One region of the Halomonas sp. EF61 genome, then DNA from elsewhere that is predicted to be linked to it. Evidence: predicted binding sites of a transcription regulator. Region 1 holds the regulator's gene; each other region holds the start of a gene.

Region 1 (6,689 bases):
GCGATACCGGCCTCTCGCGCCAGCCGAGAGCGCGGCTTCAGACCGGTGGCCACCAGCACCATATCCGCCTCCAGCTCATGGCCGTCGTCGAGGTGCACACCGATGTCACCACCGGCACCTTCGAGCCTGCTCACCAGACGGCCATGGATGACGTCGATGCCGGCCTCGATGAAGGCCTGGCTCAGGGTCTGACCCAGTCGCCGGGGCAGCAATCTGGGCAGCAACGAGGGTTCAGGGCCGACCAGGCAGACGCGATGACCACCGGCGTGCAGATCGTTGGCAAATTCACAGCCGACCAGTCCGAGGCCGACGATGGCCACCCGAGCCGGGCGCCCCAGCGCCTCGAGGCCTGCCGAAAAACGCCGATAGTCGTCGAGATCATTGATCGAGAACACCCGTCCGGCCAGGGCATCGGGAATCTCGAAGGGCGCCACGGGGCTGGCACCGGTGGCAATCACCAGATCCGACCAGGGCAGGCGTTCCTGGCCCAGGCTCAGGGTGCGCGACGCCAGATCGATGGCATCGACCCTGGTGTGGGGACGTACCACCGCGCCCAGTTGATCGGCCAGTTCCAGCGCCGAGCGCGCGGCCAGCCGATCCGCCGCCAGGCCCTTGGCGAAGCCGGTGGACAGCAGCGGTTTGGAATAGTCATCGCCTGAGTCGGCGCTGATCAGGGTGATCGGTCGGTGGGCGTCCAGCGCCCGCACCTGGCGTGCCAGGCCTATGCCCGCCATGCCGGTACCGATGATGGTCAAGGGTCCTTGCATCGCTTCCTTCGACTCTGCCGACGACCGCCGGGCGGTCGCTGTTGAAGCTGGGCCGGCCCGCACGGGGCCACACCAGCGGGTGAGTGCTGGGCCACATGGTACACTATGCGCCGACCGACCGGAGCACCGCCCTCCGGTGACGACAGCCCTGCCGAGGCCGCATGACACAGCTTCCTTCCACATTCCGCTCCCTGGGGGAGCGCTCGGGGTCCGAACCGGGTAATCCCGCGCCAGCCACAGCCGCTTCGCCGAATGCCGACGCGGCCGATATCGTCGACCCCGGCTGGGTGTCGCTGGCCTCCGGTGGCATCGCGGTGCCCGCTGACTGGCACGCCTGGCTGGCCTCGCGGGACTCCCTGACAGAACGCCTGATCAAGGCGGCAGGCGCCGGGCACTTTCGCGTACGCCTGCTGGCGGAGGCCAAGGGCCTGCCGTGGCCTGACGAGGCCCACGTGCTGGGCCTGGCCAGCGACGAGCAGGCCTGGCTGCGCGAGGTCGCCCTGTGCGTGGACGAGGAGCCCTGGGTGGTGGCGCGCAGCGTGGCACCGATCGTCGAGCGTCACGACGCTCCCTTCGAAGGCCTCGGCGAGACCTCTCTCGGCAGCTGGCTGTTTCGCCAGCCCGATCTCGAGCGCAGCGCCATTCAGATCGGCCGTAACACCAGGCCGATCCACGGCTATACCGGACTGTGGCAACGCCGCTCGGTATTTCGTCACAGCGGCTGGGTGCTGCTGGTGCAGGAGAGCTTTATGCCGACCATGGGCCGAGCGTTGTCGCTGTCGGCCTCTGCCACCGGCTGACTAGCTGTCGCTCACCGGCTGTCACCCCGCCATCGCCCTTCCGTCGCCACCTTCGGAGCGAGCCGCCTGGCTGGTCATGGCCGTCGGCTCGCGCTAGGCTGCGCCAAGGCTTCTCGGCGATGTTTCTCCGAGGAGCGACTGTTGCCCGGCTTACGCCTCATTTTCGCCTGACCTGCGCCAGAGCATGAGAGAGACCGATGGATCGTTCGCTGCTGCGTCCCCCTGGATACCTGAACCGAATTCCCGACTTTCTGGCGCTGATGCGTCTGGACCGCCCCATCGGTACCTGGCTGTTGATGTGGCCGACCCTGTGGGCGCTTTGGGTGGCCTCCGAGGGCATTCCGGCCCGTGACACCCTGCTGATCTTCGTCGCCGGCGTCTACCTGATGCGGGCGGCGGGCTGCGTGGTCAACGACTACGCCGATCGCCACTTCGATGGCCACGTCAAACGCACCAAGAACCGACCGCTGGCCACCGGCCGCATCAGTGAGCGGGAGGCCAAGGTGCTGTTCGTGTGCCTGCTGGGATCGGCCTTCGCGCTGGTCTGGCTGACCAACGGCTTTACCGTGTGGCTGTCGTTGATCGGAGCGGTGCTGGCCGCCAGCTATCCCTTCATGAAGCGCTACACCCACTTCCCCCAGGTGGTGCTGGGCGCAGCCTTCTCCTGGGCCATTCCGATGGCCTTCGGCGCGGTGCTCGGCGAAGTCCCGATGGTCGCCTGGCTGCTGTTTACCGCCAACGTGCTGTGGACGGTGGCCTACGACACCGAATACGCCATGGTCGACCGCGACGACGACCTCAAGATCGGCATCAAGTCCACCGCGGTGCTGTTCGGTCGCTGGGATACCCGCATCATTGCGCTATTGCAGCTGGCCACCCTGGGACTGCTGGCCTGGGCCGGCAGCCTGCTGGCGCTGGGCGGCTTCTACTGGCTCGGCTGGCTGGCCATGGGCGCGACCTTTGTCCACCAGCAGCGGCTGATCAAGAGCCGTGACCGCGACCGTTGCTTCCAGGCCTTTCTCAACAACCACTGGTCGGGCCTATTGCTGTTTGCCGGACTCGGACTGAGCCTCTATCCCTCCCTCGGGTGAGGGAAATGCCCGTCTCGGTCGCTCGACAATGGATACAATGTCATCTAATTGTCACATTGACGTGGTGTCATTTGTCACCGTCGAGTGTAAGACCCTGACCAAGAGGCTCCCGGGATGACCGCCAAGACCGTACTGATCGTCGATGACGAAGCCCCGATCCGCGAAATGATCGCGGTGGCGCTGGAAATGGCCGACTACCGGGTGCTCGAGGCGGACAATGCTCAGGCCGCCCACGCCATCATCGTCGATGACCAGCCAGACCTGCTGCTGCTGGACTGGATGATGCCGGGCACCAGCGGCATCGAACTGGCCCGCCGGCTCAAGCGCGAGGAAACCACCGCAGAGCTGCCGATCATCCTGCTCACCGCCAAGGGTGAGGAGGACAACAAGATCCAGGGCCTCGAAGCCGGCGCCGACGACTACATCACCAAGCCATTCTCGCCGCGAGAACTGGTGGCCAGACTCAAGGCAGTTCTGCGACGCGCCACTCCGCGGGGCGTCGAGGACCCGGTGGAGGTGGAAGGCCTCAAGCTCGACCCGGTCAGCCATCGCGTCAGCGTCGACGGCAAGTCACTGGACATGGGCCCCACCGAATATCGCCTGCTGCAGTTCTTCATGACCCACCAGGAGCGCGCCTACACCCGTGGCCAGTTGCTCGATCAGGTCTGGGGTGGCAACGTCTACGTGGAAGAACGTACCGTCGACGTGCATATCCGCCGCCTGCGCAAGGCCCTGGGGGAACCCCATCAGCAACTGATCCAGACCGTACGCGGTACCGGTTATCGCTTTTCGGCCAAGGTCTGAGCGAGCCATCGACGCAACGCAGCACCAGGAGGGATGAGGTGAACGGAGCCGAGAACTGACGTGGGTCGTCTGTGGAGACGAGAAGTCTGGCGCCTGGCCGTGCTGGTGGGTCTCGGCGCCTTGCTGGGCTGGCCCTTCTCGCTGTCCAGCGTAGGCATCGGCCTGGGCCTGGCGCTTGGGCTCAGCTATCACCTGCGCAACCTGCACGCGATGCACGACTGGCTGACCCACCGCCCCCAGCAGGAACCTCCCACCGCCAGTGGCCTGTGGGGCGAGCTGTTCGATCGCCTCTATCGCTACCAGAAAGGCCAGCGGATCACCCAGCGCCGCCTGCGCTCGACCCTCCAGCGCATCCAGGAGTCGTCCGAAGCGATGCGCGACAGCGTGGTGATGCTAGATCGCCACGGCGACCTGGAGTGGTGGAACAGCTCTGCCGAGCGCATGCTCGGCCTGAAGCCGGCGCTGGACCGCGGCCAGCACATCACCAACCTGCTGCGCGACCCGCGCTTCGTCGGCTACTTCAATGCCCGTGACTACCGCGAACCGCTGAGCCTGCCCTCCCCCATCGACGAGAACATGATCCTGCAGTTCCAGATCACCCTGTACGGTGACGATGAACGCCTGGTCATGGCCCGCGATATCACCCGTCTGCATCGCCTGGAACAGATGCGCCGCGACTTCGTCGCCAACGTCTCCCACGAGCTGCGCACGCCGTTGACCGTGCTCACCGGCTACCTGGAGACCTACAGCGACATGGCCGGCATGCTGCCGGAACGCCTGGGCAAGGGGGTCGCCCAGATGCAGAGCCAGACGCGCCGCATGCAGAATCTGGTCAACGACCTGCTGCTGCTGTCACGACTCGAGAACGACCAGGGCGGCAGCGACCACGTTCGCCTCGACCCCACCACCCTGCTGCAGGCGGTCAAGCGCGACGCCGAGGCATTGTCAGGCGGCCGCCAGCAGATCGAGGTCGTCGTCGAAGAATCGCGCAGTCTCACCGGCAGCGAGAAGGAGATGCACAGCGCGGTCTCCAACCTGGCCTTCAATGCGGTGCGCTACGCCGGTGACGGCGCCCATATCACGCTACGCTGGCGTGCCTACGGCGAAGGCGCCTGCCTCGAGGTGGAAGACGACGGCGAAGGCATCGATCCGAGGCACCTGCCACGCCTTACCGAACGCTTCTACCGGGTCGACAAGGGCCGCAGCACCGCCACCGGTGGTACCGGCCTGGGACTGGCCATCGTCAAGCACGTGCTGCTGCGCCACGAGGCACGCCTGGATATCGACTCCCGGCTCGGCGAGGGCGCAACCTTCCGCTGCATCTTTCCCTCGAGCCGGCTGGCAGCGGCCGACCCGGTGGCGCTCGGCCGCGCCGGCGCTGTGCACTAGGCCCCGCCAGAACGAACCGAGCGTGCTCCCATCAGCTCCTGGGCCCCAGCAGGATGACCGCGGCACCCACCAGACACAGCGCGCCCCCGATCAGGTCCCAGCGATCCGGCAGGCGCTGCTCGACCCACCACAGCCAGCCCAGTGACGCCACGATGTAGACGCCCCCGTAAGCGGCAAAGGCACGCCCGGCGTAGTCGGCATCGGTCTGACTAAGCAGCCAGGCGAAGGCCATCAGGCTCGCCATCGCGGGCAGCAGCCACCATGCCGAGGCGTCATCTCGCCACCAGCGCCACACCGCAAAGCAGCCGGCGATCTCGGCCAGCGCCGCCGCGATATAGAGCAAAAGACTTGGCAACAGCGCCGTCATGGCCACTCCCTGCTATCCCCTTTTGACGCCGCACGTTTATCGACAGCGCCGATAGCGGTGCTCAATCCCGTACGTTCACAGGAAGTGCTGCTCAACGCCGTACAACCATCGACAGCGCCGATAGCGGTGCTCAAACTGCTGCTCAACGCCTTACAACCAACAACAGCGCCGATAGCGATGCTCAACCCCGTACGTTCACAGGAAGTGCTGCTCAACGCCGTACAGCCATCGACAACAGCGCCGACAGTGCCTCTCAACGCCGAACCACCGGCAACTGCCGATAGTGCTGATCCCACATCAGCACCGCGCCGGCCACGGCCCCGGGGATCAGAAACAGGTTGGCCAGCGGGATCCAGGTGATCAAGGTCACCAGGCCACCGAAGCTGAGACTCGGCCACCAGCGCGCCGACAGGCGCTTGCGCATATCGGCGAAGCTGACCTTGTTGTTATCCATCGGGTAGTCGAGGTAGGTGATCGCCATGACCCAGGCGCTGAAGGCCGCCCACAACAGCGGCGCGATCAGGTTGACCACCGGAATCCAGCTCAGGATAAACAGCCCGATCATGCGCGGCAGGATATAGGCCAGCTTCAACAGCTCCCTGCCCAGGGCGTCGAGACCGGTCTTGAGCCAGCCCCGGTCGTCGATGGGCTCGCGGCCGGTCAGCTCGACCTCGGCCCGGGCCGCCAGGAAGCCGTAGAAGGGGGCGGCGATCAGGTGGGTAACCAGGGTAAAGCTGAAGAACACGATCAGCACGAGGCTGACCACAAACAACGGCCAGATCAGCCAGTCGAGCCATTCCAGCCAGCTCGGCACCATGGCCATCCAGCTATCGAGCCAGCCACCGAACTCACCGAGCACGTAGCTGAGCATGCCGGCGTAGACCAGCAGGTTGACCAGAATGGGAAGAAACACATAACGACGCAGGCCCTGGCTATAGACCAGGCGGGTTCCGCGGCGGACCGCCTCGAGGGCATTCAGCATGACATCGATCCTTGGCAGTGGCTGAAGATGACAGTGCCCCAACGACATCGGGCCATCGTCTCGACGATGGCCCGATGCTCAGAGTGCAGGCAACGACCCTGACGGGGCCGGCCTATTGACGCCGCTCAGGGCGTCTAGGTCAAGACGTGCTGCTGTCGTCGAGCAGTTCCTGGTTGAGGTCGTCAGGGGCGATGTGACGGATATCAAGGCCCTTGACCAGATAGATGACGTACTCGGCCAGGTTGTTGGCGTGATCGCCGACACGCTCCAGCGCGCGCAGGATCCACATGATGCCCAGTACCGGAGAGATCGAACGCGCATCTTCCATCATGAAGGTCATCAGCGAACGCATGGCGCTCTGGTACTCGCTGTCGACCCGCTCGTCTTCCTGCACCACCTGCATCGCCAGCTCGGTGTCGAAACGCGCGAAGGAGGTCAGGGCGTCACGCATCATGTGGCGCACGTGCTCGCTGATATTGCGCACCTCGA
Region 2 (6,689 bases), 570 kb from region 1:
CGTCGAGGGCGCCCGAACTCAGCGGGCGCCTGCCCTGGATTGCGCCGGACTCACCCCTTGTGGTCGGGGAAGTCGAAGGCATCGGGATAACCGAACAGCGCAACGGCGCCGCCGGTGTGCAGGAAGACGACGTTTTCGTCCTGCCTGAAGTGGCCCTTGCGGATCAGGTCGATCAGCCCCGCCATGCCCTTGCCGGAGTATACCGGGTCCAGCAGGATCCCTTCGTGACGGGCCAGCAGGGTGACCGCCTCGATCATGCTGTCGGTGGGCACACCGTAGCCCTCGCCCACGTAGTCGCAGTTGGCGACCACCTGGTCGCGGCTGACGACGCCGGACAGGCCGAGCTTGGCTTCGGTCTTCTGGGCAAGGGCAAAGACGTTGGCTTCCTGCTTGTCCTTCGGCGCGCGAACGCCGATGCCGAGCACCGGGATGCCGGCGTTGCAGGCGCTGAGGCCGGTGACCAGGCCCGCCTGGGTACCGGCGCTGCCGGTGGCGTGGACCAGATGATCGATGCGCAGGCCCATGTCGTTGGCCTGGGCCAGCAGTTCCAGAGCGGCATTGACGTAGCCCAGGGCGCCGATCTCGTTGGAGCCACCGCCGGGGATGATGTAGGGCTTCTTGCCTTCACTCTTCAGACGATCGGCCAGGCCTTCCATCTCGGCGGCCATGTCGGCACCGCCCGGACGCTTCTCGACGCTGGCGCCGTGGAGTTGATCGAGGAAGACGTTGCCGTTGTAGTTGTAGTTGGGGTCCTCGCTGCCGGTGCGGTCTTCCAGCAGGATGTGGCACTCGAGCCCCAGCTTGCAGGCGGCGGCCACGGTCTGGCGGGCGTGGTTGGACTGGGTAGCGCCCTGGGTGATGATGGTGTCGGCGCCCTGCTCCAGAGCGTCGGCCATCAGGAATTCCAGCTTGCGGGTCTTGTTGCCACCGGTGGACAGGCCGGTGCAGTCGTCGCGTTTGATCCACAGGCGCGGACCGCCGAGCAGCTTGCTCAGGTTGTCCATGGGCTCCAGCGGAGTGGGCATATGGCCGAGACGGACACGGGGGAAACGGGACAGGTGCATACGGGCCTCCAGGCGAGTCATTGTTGGCATATTCGTGCTCTCTTGACGACCTACGTCGAAAGTTACAGCAGACCTGAAGGCCTGCCCTCGAGCGATCGCTTTCAAGTTAAAGCCCGCCTGGTACATGCGGCCAATGCCAAGTTACTCACCAACTGTTAAATTTTTGCATAGCCACTGCTTAGCCCCGGCCGCTCTCCACAAAGGCAGACCAAAACACCAATGAAGATCGAATGGATAGAGGATTTTCTCGAGCTTATCGAGGCGGGTACCTTTTCCCAGGCGGCCGAACGGCGCCACGTCACCCAGCCGGCCTTCTCGCGCCGTATCCGCCAACTGGAAGAATGGCTGGGGGTGGCGCTGATCGATCGCAGCGCCTCGCGCCTGGAGTTGACCGCCCACGCGCGGGCGTACGAGCCCCAATTGCGAGAGTGGCTGGCACGCCTTTACGCCATGCGCAGTCGTCTCAGAAGCGATGCCCGCCAGGGGCCCAGGGCCATTCTGACCACCCAGCACACCCTGACCGTCAGCTACCTGCCGCGTCTATTGCGCCACCTGCGTCATCACGCGCCTGAGGTGGGACTGCAGATCACCTCATCCGACCGCAGCCAGTGCATCCACGACTTCGAGCAAGGCAAGGCCGACCTGTTGCTGTGTTCGGAGCTGGAGGGCGCTCCCCTGTTCAGTGGCAGCGACAGCGTCGAGCGGCTGTCACTGGGCGTCGAACGGCTGTTGCCGGTGTGCGCATCGGATCATCACGGTGGTCTCATGCACGAACTCGAGGAAGGTCAACGACTGCCCTTGATCGGCTACGATCCAGACAGCTTTCTTGGCCAGGCCCTGGCGACGCCTTACCTGCTCGATGCCCAACGCCACTACGAGATCGAACTGGTCTGCGAGACCGCCTTCACCATCGGCATTCGCCAACTCGCCCTGGCCGGACTCGGTATCGGCTGGCTACCCCACGGGTTGATCGAGGAAGACCTCGAGAGCGGTAAACTTATTTCCTTGCAGGAAATCCTCGGCGGCCCCTCTCTGGAAGTGGCCTGCTATCGCCATCGCGACGAGACAGCGGTGGCAGCGCCTCTGTGGCACCTGCTGGAAGAACGCCCTCCCGCGGTCTAGCACTCCCCTGCCGTTCGAAGCCCCTCGATCTCGCACCTCAACCTCCCTGAGGGGCGGCGGAAAGCGTCAGCTCGATGGCGTCATGGCGCCAGTACTCGTCGTCACAGTCGATGGCACGGCCGTTCTGGTCGTGGTTGATGCGGGTGATGCGCTGGGCGGGGCTGCCGCGTACCGCGTTGAGCGCGCTGGCGGCGTCGCTGGAAAGTACACAGGTGCCGAGCTCGTAGCTGACCCGCCCGACCCGGATGCCGTACTCGCGGCGGTAGAGCTCGGTCAGCGATTCCCGCGCCAGATCGAACTCCAGAATGGCGGGAAAGCAGCGCGGCAACAGATGGTGTTCCACGTAGAGCACCCTACGTTCGTCCACCAGCCGGGCACGACAGATGCGGTAGACGCGCTCGCCTTCGGCGAGTCCCAGCCGGCGGGCGACCGTGACGGGTGCGATCACTTCCTCGGCACTGATCAACAGGGTTCGGGCGCTGCGCTGCTGGGATCGCACCATCTCGTGAAACGGCAGGCAGGCCAGCAGGTCGTAGCGTAGCCGTGGCGGCGACACGAACCAGCCGCGCCGATTCTCGCGATACACGCAGCCCTCCGCCTCCAGCTCATTGAGTGCCTCACGCAGGGTGATGCGGGTGGTCTGGAGGCGCGCCATCATGTCTCGCTCGCTGGGCAGGCGGCGATCGACCCGTGTCGAGGCCAGGCTCAGCAAGGGCGCAAGACGCTCGCGCAGGCGATGGGCGGGTGAGGCGTCGTGCGAGGTGTCGTCAGGGACAGTAGGCAAGGCGGACTCTCGAAGCTCTGACCAGGATCGCCGCCGAGCGGCTTCCGGCGGCGTCCAGCTTTCTGGTATAGACCAAAGAAGGTTCAACGTAGTTTCAGCAGTCTAGTGGCAAGCCGGTGACAAGGCGATGACAGTGCTCGAACGAGTCGGGTTTTTCGTCCTTTACCTAGCTCATATGAACTGAGACGAGACTGCCACGCAACTGACACGAGGCTGTCACGCTAGCTCCTTAGGGTGATCGTCAACGGAAACTGATCTAGACCAGAAAGGCGCATCGGTTTCCGTCGACTTCACGCCCCTGACCCGGAGACCCTCCCGTGATCGTCACTTCTCTGCGTTACCCGACCCTGACCGCCCTGGCCTGCGTTGGCCTGCTGTCCACCGCCGCCCAGGCAAACACCGCCGAGCTTGAGTCACTGATCGAGGCCGCCAAGCAGGAAGGCCACGTCGACAGCGTCGGCATGCCCGACACCTGGGCCAACTGGAAGGACACCTGGGCCGACCTGGAAAGCGTCTACGGCCTGGCGCACACCGATACCGACATGAGCTCTGCCGAGGAAGTCGCCAAGTTCAAGGCCGAGGGCGAGAACGCCACCGCCGATATCGGCGACGTCGGCTTCGCCTTCGGACCGATCGCGGTGCAGCAGGGGGTGACCCAGCCCTACAAGCCCACCACCTGGGACGAGATCCCCGACTGGGCCAAGGACGAAGATGGCCATTGGATGCTCGGCTACACCGGCACCATTGCGCTGATGATCAACAAGAACCTGGTGGAAGAGGACCAGCGCCCGAGCTCCTTCGCCGACCTGCGCGAGGGTGACTACTCGGTATCAGTGGGCGCCGTGGGCCAGGCTTCCCAGGCCAACAATGCGGTACTCGCCGCCGCCTACGCCGCCGGTGGCGACGAAGCCAATCTGGCCCCGGGCCTCGAGCTGTTCGCCGAACTGGCCGAGCAGGGCCGACTGTCGCTGGCCGACGTGTCCATCGCCAACCTGGAGAAGGGCGAAGTGGAAGTGGCCCTGCTGTGGGACTTCAACGCCTTGAACTACCGCGACCAGATCGACCGTGACGCCTTCGAGGTGGTAATCCCCTCGGACGCTTCGGTGACCTCCGGCTACGCCACCATCATCAACACCCACGCCCAGCACCCCAACGCCGCCAAGCTGGCCCGTGAGTACATCCTGTCCGATGAAGGCCAGTTCAACCTGGCCGAGGGCTACGCTCGCCCGATCCGCGCCGAGCACCTGACCCTGCCCGACGATATCGCCGCCAAGCTGCTGCCCAACGAGCAGTACGCCAGCGCCCGCCCGATCCAGGACTTTGCCGCCTGGGAACAGAGCGCCAAGGTGCTGCCGCGCCAGTGGCAGTCCGAGGTGCTGATCCACCAGCAGTGATCAAGCGCTGAGGACAGCCCCGCTACAACGATCGACCGCTGAAGACAGTGCCCACGAGGCCTGTCTTCAGCGCATTCCACGTCTTATCGCGACAGCGCCGCGCCCTGTATTGCCGCGCGGCCGGGAGTCATCATGACCAGACCCGTCATACTGGTGGTGCTGGACGGCCTCAATCACGCCGTCGGCCATCACGCCATGGGCCACTTGAGCGCCCTGGTGGAGGCCGGCCGCGGCTACACCACCCACCTCGACTGCGAGCTGCCGGCCATGTCTCGGCCGCTCTACGAGTGCCTGCTGACCGGCGATCGCCCGGTGGACTCCGGGGTAGTGCACAACGACATCGTGCGCCGGTCCCATGGCACCAGCCTGTTCGACCTGGCCCGCGGCCAGGGCCTTGCCACCGCAGCGGCGGCCTATCACTGGGTCAGTGAGCTCTACGTCAAGGCACCCTTCGAGCGCACCAGCGATCGTTTTCTCGACGATCCGGCGGCGGCCATCCAGGCCGGCATCTTCTACTGGCAGGACCACTATCCGGATGACCACCTGTTCAGCGACGCCGAGGCCCTGAGGCAACGCCACGCGCCGGACTTCCTGCTGGTTCACAGCATGAACATCGACGACACCGGCCATCGTCACGGCGGCGACTCGCCCCAGTACAGAAACGCCGCCCGCCACGCCGACATCGCCCTGGCCGACTACCTGCCACGCTGGCTGGCCGACGGCTGCCAGGTGATGATCACCGCCGACCATGGCATGAACGCCGATCGCTCCCACTCGGGCCTGCTGGAAGAAGAACGCCGGGTGCCGCTGTGGCTGTTCGGCGACGCCTTTGCCGACCCCGCCGGACGGGTCATCCGCCAGACCCACCTGTGCGGCACCTTGGCAAGCGTCCTCGGGCTCTCCCACGACAAGCCCTGGCATCCCGAGCTGTTGGCCGCGACCAACACTGCCAGCGTCGCATCCACCGCGAACGCCACCTGCAACGAGGAGGCCGGATCGTGAAGGCGCCACTACCGGCCTGGCTGTGGCTTGTGCCTTTCGCCGTGATATTCACCGCCTTCCAGCTGGCGCCGATGGCCTGGGTCGCGATCAGTGCCTTCAACGTCAACGGCGACTGGGGCCTTGGCCACTTTCAGGAGATCGCCCAGTCGGCGTTCTTCCGCCAGGCGATCTGGAAGAGCCTGACCATCTCGCTGGTGTCCAGCGCCATCGGCCTGGTCATCGCCACCCTGACCTGCCACGCCCTGGTGCGTTCCGGCGGACGCCTGAGGCGAGCGATGATCGCCTTCACCAACATGACCTCCAACTTTGCCGGCGTGCCGCTGGCCTTCGCCTTCATCATCCTGCTGGGGGCCAACGGCGTGCTGACCCTGGCGCTTCAACGACTCGGCATCATCGAGGACGTGCGTCTTTACTCCACCGGCGGGCTGATCGTCATCTACACCTGGTTCCAGATTCCGCTGGGCATCCTGCTGCTGTTCCCGGCCTTCGCCGGCCTCAAGGCCGAATGGCGTGATGCCGCCAGCCTGCTCGGCGCCGGGCGCATCGCCTACTGGCAGCGCATCGGCCTGCCGGTGCTGTGGCCGGCCCTGGCCGGCACCTTCACGGTACTGTTCGCCAACGCCATGGGCGCCTACGCCACCGTCTACGCGCTGGTCAACACCAGCTACAACCTGATGACCATTCGTATCGCCAACCTGGTGGCCGGCGACCTGTTCCTCGAGCCCAATCTGGCAAGCGCCCTGGCGCTGATCCTGGTGCTGCTGCTGGTGCTGGTCACCCTGGTCCAGCAGTGGCTGTTGAGAAGGAGTGCACAGCATGGCTCACGCTGAGACCCTGCCGGCTCACAAGAGCCCGACCGCAGCGCCGCTGTCGGCGACCTTCAACCCCTACGCCTGGATCGTCGGCAGCGTCTTCGCGGTGCTGGCCCTGCCGCTGGTGGCGACCCTGGGTTACGCCCTGGCCACCCGCTGGGGCGCGACCCTGGTCCCCGATGGCCTGACCCTGGCCTGGTTCGTGGAGCTATGGACCACTCCGCGCTTTGTGGCCGCCTTCGTCCGGTCGCTGGCCGTCGCCGTGGGTGCCCTGGCGCTGTCGCTGGTGCTGGTGATGCCGGTGGCCCTGCTGGCCCACACCCGCTATCCGTGGCTGGACCGCTGGATGAACACCCTGATCCTGATGCCCTTCGCGGTGCCCCCGGTGGTGTCCTCGGTGGGGCTACTCAAGCTCTACGCCGGCGGCCCGCTGCCGCTGGTGGGCACCCCCTGGATCCTGATTCCCACCTACTTCACCATCGTGCTGCCGTTCATGTACCGCGCCATCGCC
Region 3 (6,689 bases), 740 kb from region 1:
GAACTGCGCGACTGGCGCGGCTTCGTCGCCGGTCCCAAGCGCGAGCAACTGTGCCAGGCCATCGAGGCCCTGGAGCAGGACGCCACCCTCACCGACCGTGACCGTGACCGCCGCCATCGCCAGCTGGTCAAGGAGTGGAAGGCATTGGGCGACGCCGCGGCCAACCGCGAGCAGTCCGAGCGCTTTCGGGCAACCTCCGAACGTATTCGCGAGTCGCTCAAGGCCTGGCGTGAACAACAACAGCGCCTGCGCGAGGCCAACCTGGCAGAACGCGAAGCGCTGTGCGAGCAGATCGAGGCCCTTCTGGAGCAGCCCGCCGCCCAGGCCGACCCCGACGCGCTGCGCGAGATCCGCGACCAGGCCAGGGAACAGTGGCGCCGCACCGCCCCTGTCCCGCGCGATCACGCAGAGGCCATCGGACGACGCTTCGGCCGCATCCGGCACCAGTTGCAGGCGCTGATCGATCGCCGCGCCAACGAGATCGCCGACGCCAAGCGTGAGGTGATCGACCAGGCCCGAGCGCTGGTCGATGCACGACTGCCGGCACGCCAGCGAGCCGACCAGGCCAAGGCACTGCAACAGCGCTGGCGCGAACTGGGGCGCGCGCCCAAGGGCGAGGAGCAGACCCTGTGGCGAGAATTCCGCCAACTATGCGACCAGATCTTCGCCCAGCGTGACGCCGAGCGCGATGATCGTGCCCAGCGTGCTCGCGAGCGCCTGGAACAGATGCAGGCCCTGATCGACCGCATCGATGCCTGGCAACCCGCGGCAAGCAGCGAGGCCGACTGGCTGGACAAGGCGGTGGATGAGGCCAGCGCTCTGGAACCGCTACCATCGGGCCGGCGCACCGAAGGCATGCGCAAGCGCTGGGCCGGCATCGTACGGGCTCGGCGCGAGCGCCTGGAACGGCTCTCCGTGGCAGAGGTCGTCGGACGTTGGCGCGAGGTCAAACCCCTGATTCTCGAGCACCTTGAGGCCGACGATGACTGCCTCGCCGGTCGCCTCTGCAGTGATGTGGAGATTCCTGCCGCGTTATCGTTGCCGCCGGCGCTGAAACAGGCCCACGCACAGCGCAACGCCGCACGACGCGATCCTGCTCCAGCGGAGGAAGTCGCCGAGCGTCTGGCACGACTGCGGGTGCACCTGGCGCTCCTGGCGGGCCATCCGATCGGCCACCAGGACGAGCCACTGCGCCTGGCGATCCAGGTCGACCGCCTCAACGATAGCCTTGGCCAGGCGCCGAGCCGGGAAGACGAGCTGATCTCGGTACTGTGCGGGCTGCTGGCCACCGGTCCAGTGTCGCGCCAGCAGTGGGAGCGCGAGGTACAGGAGCTCGACGCCCTGCTGGATGGGCTGAGTCAACTGCCACCACCCTGAGCGATGCACGGCTTGCCGTGCCTTCCGCCCTCTTTCAACCCCTGAACTCTTTCGACCCCTGAAAACCACGATGCGAGGCCTTTTGGCCTCGCATCGTGGTTTCTGGCGAAATGTACATCGCCGAGCCTCGTGAGCCCGGCGCGACGTCTGTCAGCCCATGAACTGACCGCCATTGATGTCGATATTAGCACCGGTGATAAAACCGTTGTCCTTGCTGGCCAGGAAATTGACCAGGCGGCCGATCTCTTCCGGCGTGCCGTACCGCTTCATCGGGATGGTCTCGCGAATGGCCTCGCGCACCTTCTCCGGAATCTTCATGATCATGTCGGTGGCGATATAGCCAGGCGAGATGGTATTGACGGTGATGCCCTTGGTCGCAGTTTCCTGCGCCAGCGCCATGGTCAGACCGTGCATGCCGGCCTTGGCGGCGGAATAGTTCACCTGGCCGAACTGACCCTTGCGGCCGTTGATGGACGAAATGTTGATGATCCGTCCGTAGCCCTGCTCCAGCATGCTCTCGATCACGCTGCGGCAGGTATTGAAGACGCTGTTGAGGTTGGTGTCGATGACCACGTTCCACTGGTCCGCCGACATCTTCTTCAAGGTGCCATCCTTGGTGATACCGGCACAGTTGACCAGCACTGCGATCGGCCCATGCTGGTCCTCGATCGCCTTGACGCCATTCTGGCAGGCCTCGAAATCGGTCAGATCGATGCCGGCGATGTCGATATTGTCATAGCCATCCGACTTCTGGGTCTCCAGCCAGGTCTTGGCCTTGTCAGGATTGTTGTAACCGGCCACTACCTGATAGCCGGCATCCGCCAGTTCGCGACAGATTGAGCTTCCGATACCACCAGTACCACCGGTGACCCACGCGACGGGCTTTTGCTGAGTCATAGACGACCTCCCTGATTGTCCTTCACGCCGCCGCTTGGCGACGGCACTTGTTGTTGCAAGCATGTATAGCAGTGGATGCTCTGGTGCTGCGCATTCGCGCAACCAGGAACCTCGGGCCCAGAGCGATCGCGGGTGGCCTCCTGCCACTGCGACGCCCAGCCCCACCTGCCTACCTCGGCAGGCCTTCGTCGTGGTACTGCGTCGAATCAACGTCCACAACGACTATCCACCAGGCTAGCGTCTAGCACTGACATTTGCATGACAGCCACTCCAGTATGGACCACAGCGCCCGAACGGCACGACCCATCACACCCGAAATCGCACAGGGTTGACGCAGCCAGAATTATCCGTATACTACGTCCTCGTTGATGCGGGGTGGAGCAGTCTGGTAGCTCGTCGGGCTCATAACCCGAAGGTCATCGGTTCAAATCCGGTCCCCGCTACCAAATACGAAAACGAGGCAGTCCTTCGGGACTGCCTCGTTTTTTTGTTGGCTGTCCGGTGCTGGCCGAGGCCAGCGCTTCGCCACCAGACGCCGTTGCGGCATCGCTGTACTACGAAGCCCGCCCCCTGATTAAATCTTAATTTTTCTGTGCCAATTCGATATTTTTTGGCGCTTCCGTGTCCCCGGATTAGCCATCCACCCCTCCTTCTTTCGTCGAAGAGCTGACCTCGATCAACCCGAGTCGGTCAAGAATCGACCGTCGCCGCAGCCCTTTACCGCGTCTTGGGCACACCGCTGGCCAGTCATCGATTCCAGGCATGCTCCGGCGTATCGGCAGGCGCCTTGAAGTCGGTGGCCGTCGCCCGCATCTTTAGGGCAATTCACTTTTGACAAGGTTGTGTCCCATGCCCATCGTCGACCCTCGTACAGGCGAACCTCTGAGCAGCGATCCGAGCAGCGAACCCGCCCAGGGTGCCGCCGCGGCGTCCCAGGGGCCGGCCGACAGCGACCTGATCTTCGACGTCGACCGCAGCAACATTCAGCAGGTGCTGGAGCTGTCCATGCGCATCCCGGTGCTGCTGGACTGCTGGGCCCCCTGGTGCGAGCCCTGCAAGAACCTGATGCCGGTGCTGGAAAAGCTGACCCGCGAGTACGCCGGCACCTTCCTGCTGGCCAAGCTCAACATCGACGACAACCAGGACATCGCCGGCCAGCTCGGCGTACGCTCGGTACCCGACGTCAAGTTGATCAGCCAGGGCGGTCTGGTGGACCACTTCCAGGGCGCCTTGCCGGAAAAGGAAATTCGCGAGTGGCTGGGCCGCTACTTCCCGGCCCCGGAAGATGCTCCGGCAAGCCCCGAAGAACAGGCCGAGCAGGCCCTGGCGGCGGGCGACACCGCCACCGCGCTGGAGATCCTGCAGCAGCTGACACAGCAGTACCCCGACCACTTGGCCTACCAGATCCAGATGGCCCGAGTGCTGGTGGCGGAAGGTCGCAATGATGAAGCGCGCGCCCTGCTTGACGCGCTACCTCCGGAAGACCGCGACGGTCCCGAGGCCCGCGGCGTTCGTGCCAGCATCGAGTTCGGCGAAGAAGCGCCCGACGCCGAGACCCTGGCCGCCCTGGAGGGGCGTGACGACAGCGAGGCCAACTATCTGAGGGCGCTGCGCCAGGTGGCCGACGGTGACTATGAACCCGGCCTGGAAGGATTGCTGGCAGTGATGAAGCGCGACCGTGCCTACGGTGACGACCTGGCGCGCAAGACCCTGCTGCGGGTGTTCGACGCACTCGGCGCCGATCATCCGCTGACGGTGAGCTACCGCCGCAAGCTGTTCGCCCTGCTCTACTGAGTGGATCGAGACGTCGAGCGCCTTGCCGCTCATCGCCTAAAAAAGATGAAAACGGGGCCCTTCGAAGGCCCCGTTTTCGTTGTTGAGGTTATTACGCCAGCGCCACTCAGCCGCCCAGCACCTGGTCCAGGCGCGCCAGCGCCTCGTCAAGCTGGGTGGCCGTGGTGCCGAAATTGAGCCGCGCAAAGCCCGGCCAGCCGAAGTCGGCGCCATCCGACAGCGCGACCCCGGCTCGCTCGAGCAATGCCGAGGCAGGCGATTTTTCGGCCCCCAGGGTCAACTGGCGCAGATCGAGCCAGGCCAGATAGGTCGACTCGGGGGCGCTGAAGCCCACGCCGGGCCAGCCAGCGACACGCTCGACCAGCGTCTGGCGGTGGCCACGCAGTACCGTCAACAACTCCTGGCGCCAGGGCTCGCCGTGGCGATAGGCGGCCTCAGCCGCCACCAGCCCGAGCACATTGGCGTCCGGCATCAATCCCTTGGCGGTATCGCGAAAGCGTTTTCTCAGGCCGCCGTCAGGGCAAATCGCGCAGGCGGCGGTCAGCCCAGCCAGATTGAAGGTCTTGGAGGGCGCCCACAGGGTGATGATGCGATCGGCAAGCGCCGGGAAGGCGGCGGCCAGGGGCTGGTGGCGCGCTCCTTCGTCGAGCAGCAGGTCGCAGTGCAGCTCGTCTGAGACCACAATCAACCGATGACGCTCGACCAGTTCGGCGAGTCCTTCGAGCTCATCGCGGCGCCAGGCTCGTCCGGTAGGGTTGTGGGGCTGGCACCACAGAAGCAGCCGGGTCCGCTCGGTGATCGCCGCCTCCAGCGCCTCGAGGTCCAGCGTCCAGGGCTCGCCCGGCGCCTGGGGCGGGCGCATGGCTGCCTGCTGGGGCAGGCGCCCGGTGCGCCTGGCCACCTGCAAGAACGGCGGATAGATAGGCGTCACCGTCAGCACCCCATCGCCAGGCTCGGTAAAGGCCAGGCTCGCCAGGTGCAACGCCGGTACCACCCCCGGCAGCCAGTGCTGCCAGCGGGCCTCGATGTCCCAGCCATAGTGGCTGGCACTCCAGTCGATCAGTGTCTGTTCCAGACTTTCCGCCACCAGACCGTAGCCAAAGACGCCGTGATCGATGCGCGCCGACAGCGCCTCGACCACCGCCTCGGGCGAGCGGAAGTCCATGTCCGCGACCCACAGCGGCAGGACGTCATCACCGTGGCGGTGCCACTTCTGTGACGGCCAATGTGGCGAACGATCATCACCGCGGGGCTGTCGTCGATCGATCGGCGTGGCAAAATCGGGTTTCATGGTCATCTCCCTGACGATGGCTGGTCGGTTGCCAGGATACCCTGGCCAAGCACTTGAAGGACGCTTCCCCCATGACAAGCACCATGCCGCATCACGGATTCTTCGCCAAGGTATGCCGAGGAATGCCTGCCCTGATCGGCCAGTGGCTGGCGCTTGGACGCGGCGACCCCGATCGCCTGGCGCTGATCCTGGCAGAAACCGCCCGGGTCGCCGGCCTCGGCGACCCGGGAGAGACCCCGGACGGCGCCACACTGGAGCGCTGGGCCGCCGCCGACAACGACGAGATCCCACCCCACTGGGCGGTGCGTACCGCGCTGTTCCTGCTGGTCCAGATGCCCGCCCGGCCGACACCCGGCGATGAGCCCGAGGCCTGCGCCTGGGCCTACTGCTGGCTGCGCAATCGCGCCTTCGACAGCCGCGACGCCGCCGTCGACGCCCTGCCGGAACACCTTCGCCAACCGCTGGCGGCCGCGGTGACCGCCGCCTGGGTCGATCGCCAGGGGCTCAGGCTGGTCTAGGCACCGCACTGAAGCCCTAGCCTCTTCGCCGGGTCGGCCTCTTGGGCCGAAAGCCGTCGGGCTTGGTCGACAGCCATTCGACGAAGGAACGAATCTCCGGATGTGCCAGCAGCGCCTCGCGGCTGCGATAATGGTCGGCCAGCTCACGCTCGCTCAGCAGCGCGTGAAGATGGCGGTGGCAACCGTGGCACACCCACAGGATCGCCGTCAGGCGCTCGACGCGATCGTGGCGCTTGCGATAGCGCGCCTTGCCGTGCAGCGAACGCGGTATCAGATGATGCTTGGTCAGGGGCGCCCCTCGCGCGCACAGCTCGCAGCGCTCCGGCCTCGGGGGCGGCGACAGCTCGGTCATGGTCATCTCGCTTGAACCTGGTCACCAGATACCTACGATAACCCAAGGAACCCCCTCCCCTCATGGACGTCCCCCTTCATTGGCAACTGGCCAAACTGCTTATCTCCGTCGGCGTCGTGCTCGGCCTGTCGGTCATCGCCGAGCGGGTCAGCACCCGGGTCGCCGGCCTGCTCTCCGGCTACCCGTTGGGCACCGCCATCGCACTGTTCTTCATTGGCCTGGAGCTGTCGCCCCAGTTCGCCAGCGACAGCGCCGTACACACCCTGGCCGGCTTCACCGCGACCCTGGCGCTGGGCGGCGGCTACCTACTGGCCGCACGCGGTGACGGGCTCAAGGGCGTGGCCCAGGGAACCGCGGGTGGCCTTGCCGCCTGGCTCGCCGCCAGCAGCCTGCTGACCCAGGTCGATTTCAGCCGCCTCGGAGGCACCCTCACCACCCTGGCCGCCATCATCGTCTTCAC

The links. The regulator PhoB, encoded in region 1, activates phosphate uptake and scavenging genes when phosphate is short. The targets are predictions, from matches to a motif close to TGTCATANNNNTGTCANA.
Region 2: the regulator PhoB is predicted to act here: its motif matches at 3,086-3,103, upstream of NFI08_RS02795 (UTRA domain-containing protein).
Region 3: the regulator PhoB is predicted to act here: its motif matches at 2,521-2,538, upstream of phbB (acetoacetyl-CoA reductase).

The regions. Positions count from the first base shown of each region.
Region 1 is NZ_JAMSHM010000001.1:1,229,978-1,236,666, forward strand. It holds gene NFI08_RS05345 (FAD-dependent oxidoreductase) at 1-767, opposite strand, end outside; gene NFI08_RS05350 (chorismate--pyruvate lyase family protein) at 929-1,567, shown strand; gene ubiA (4-hydroxybenzoate octaprenyltransferase) at 1,765-2,658, shown strand; gene phoB (phosphate regulon transcriptional regulator PhoB) at 2,773-3,462, shown strand; gene phoR (phosphate regulon sensor histidine kinase PhoR) at 3,523-4,851, shown strand; gene NFI08_RS05370 (YnfA family protein) at 4,883-5,218, opposite strand; gene cysZ (sulfate transporter CysZ) at 5,472-6,200, opposite strand; gene phoU (phosphate signaling complex protein PhoU) at 6,340-6,689, opposite strand, start outside.
Region 2 is NZ_JAMSHM010000001.1:658,983-665,671, forward strand. It holds gene cuyA (D-cysteate sulfo-lyase) at 51-1,064, opposite strand; gene NFI08_RS02790 (LysR family transcriptional regulator) at 1,284-2,186, shown strand; gene NFI08_RS02795 (UTRA domain-containing protein) at 2,224-2,970, opposite strand; gene NFI08_RS02800 (ABC transporter substrate-binding protein) at 3,288-4,364, shown strand; gene NFI08_RS02805 (alkaline phosphatase family protein) at 4,497-5,366, shown strand; gene NFI08_RS02810 (ABC transporter permease) at 5,363-6,196, shown strand; gene NFI08_RS02815 (ABC transporter permease) at 6,183-6,689, shown strand, end outside.
Region 3 is NZ_JAMSHM010000001.1:1,969,849-1,976,537, reverse strand. It holds gene NFI08_RS08785 (DUF349 domain-containing protein) at 1-1,377, shown strand, start outside; gene phbB (acetoacetyl-CoA reductase) at 1,528-2,274, opposite strand; tRNA gene NFI08_RS08775 (tRNA-Met) at 2,644-2,720, shown strand; gene NFI08_RS08770 (thioredoxin family protein) at 3,124-4,068, shown strand; gene NFI08_RS08765 (MalY/PatB family protein) at 4,175-5,359, opposite strand; gene NFI08_RS08760 (hypothetical protein) at 5,443-5,877, shown strand; gene NFI08_RS08755 (hypothetical protein) at 5,894-6,229, opposite strand; gene NFI08_RS08750 (hypothetical protein) at 6,292-6,689, shown strand, end outside.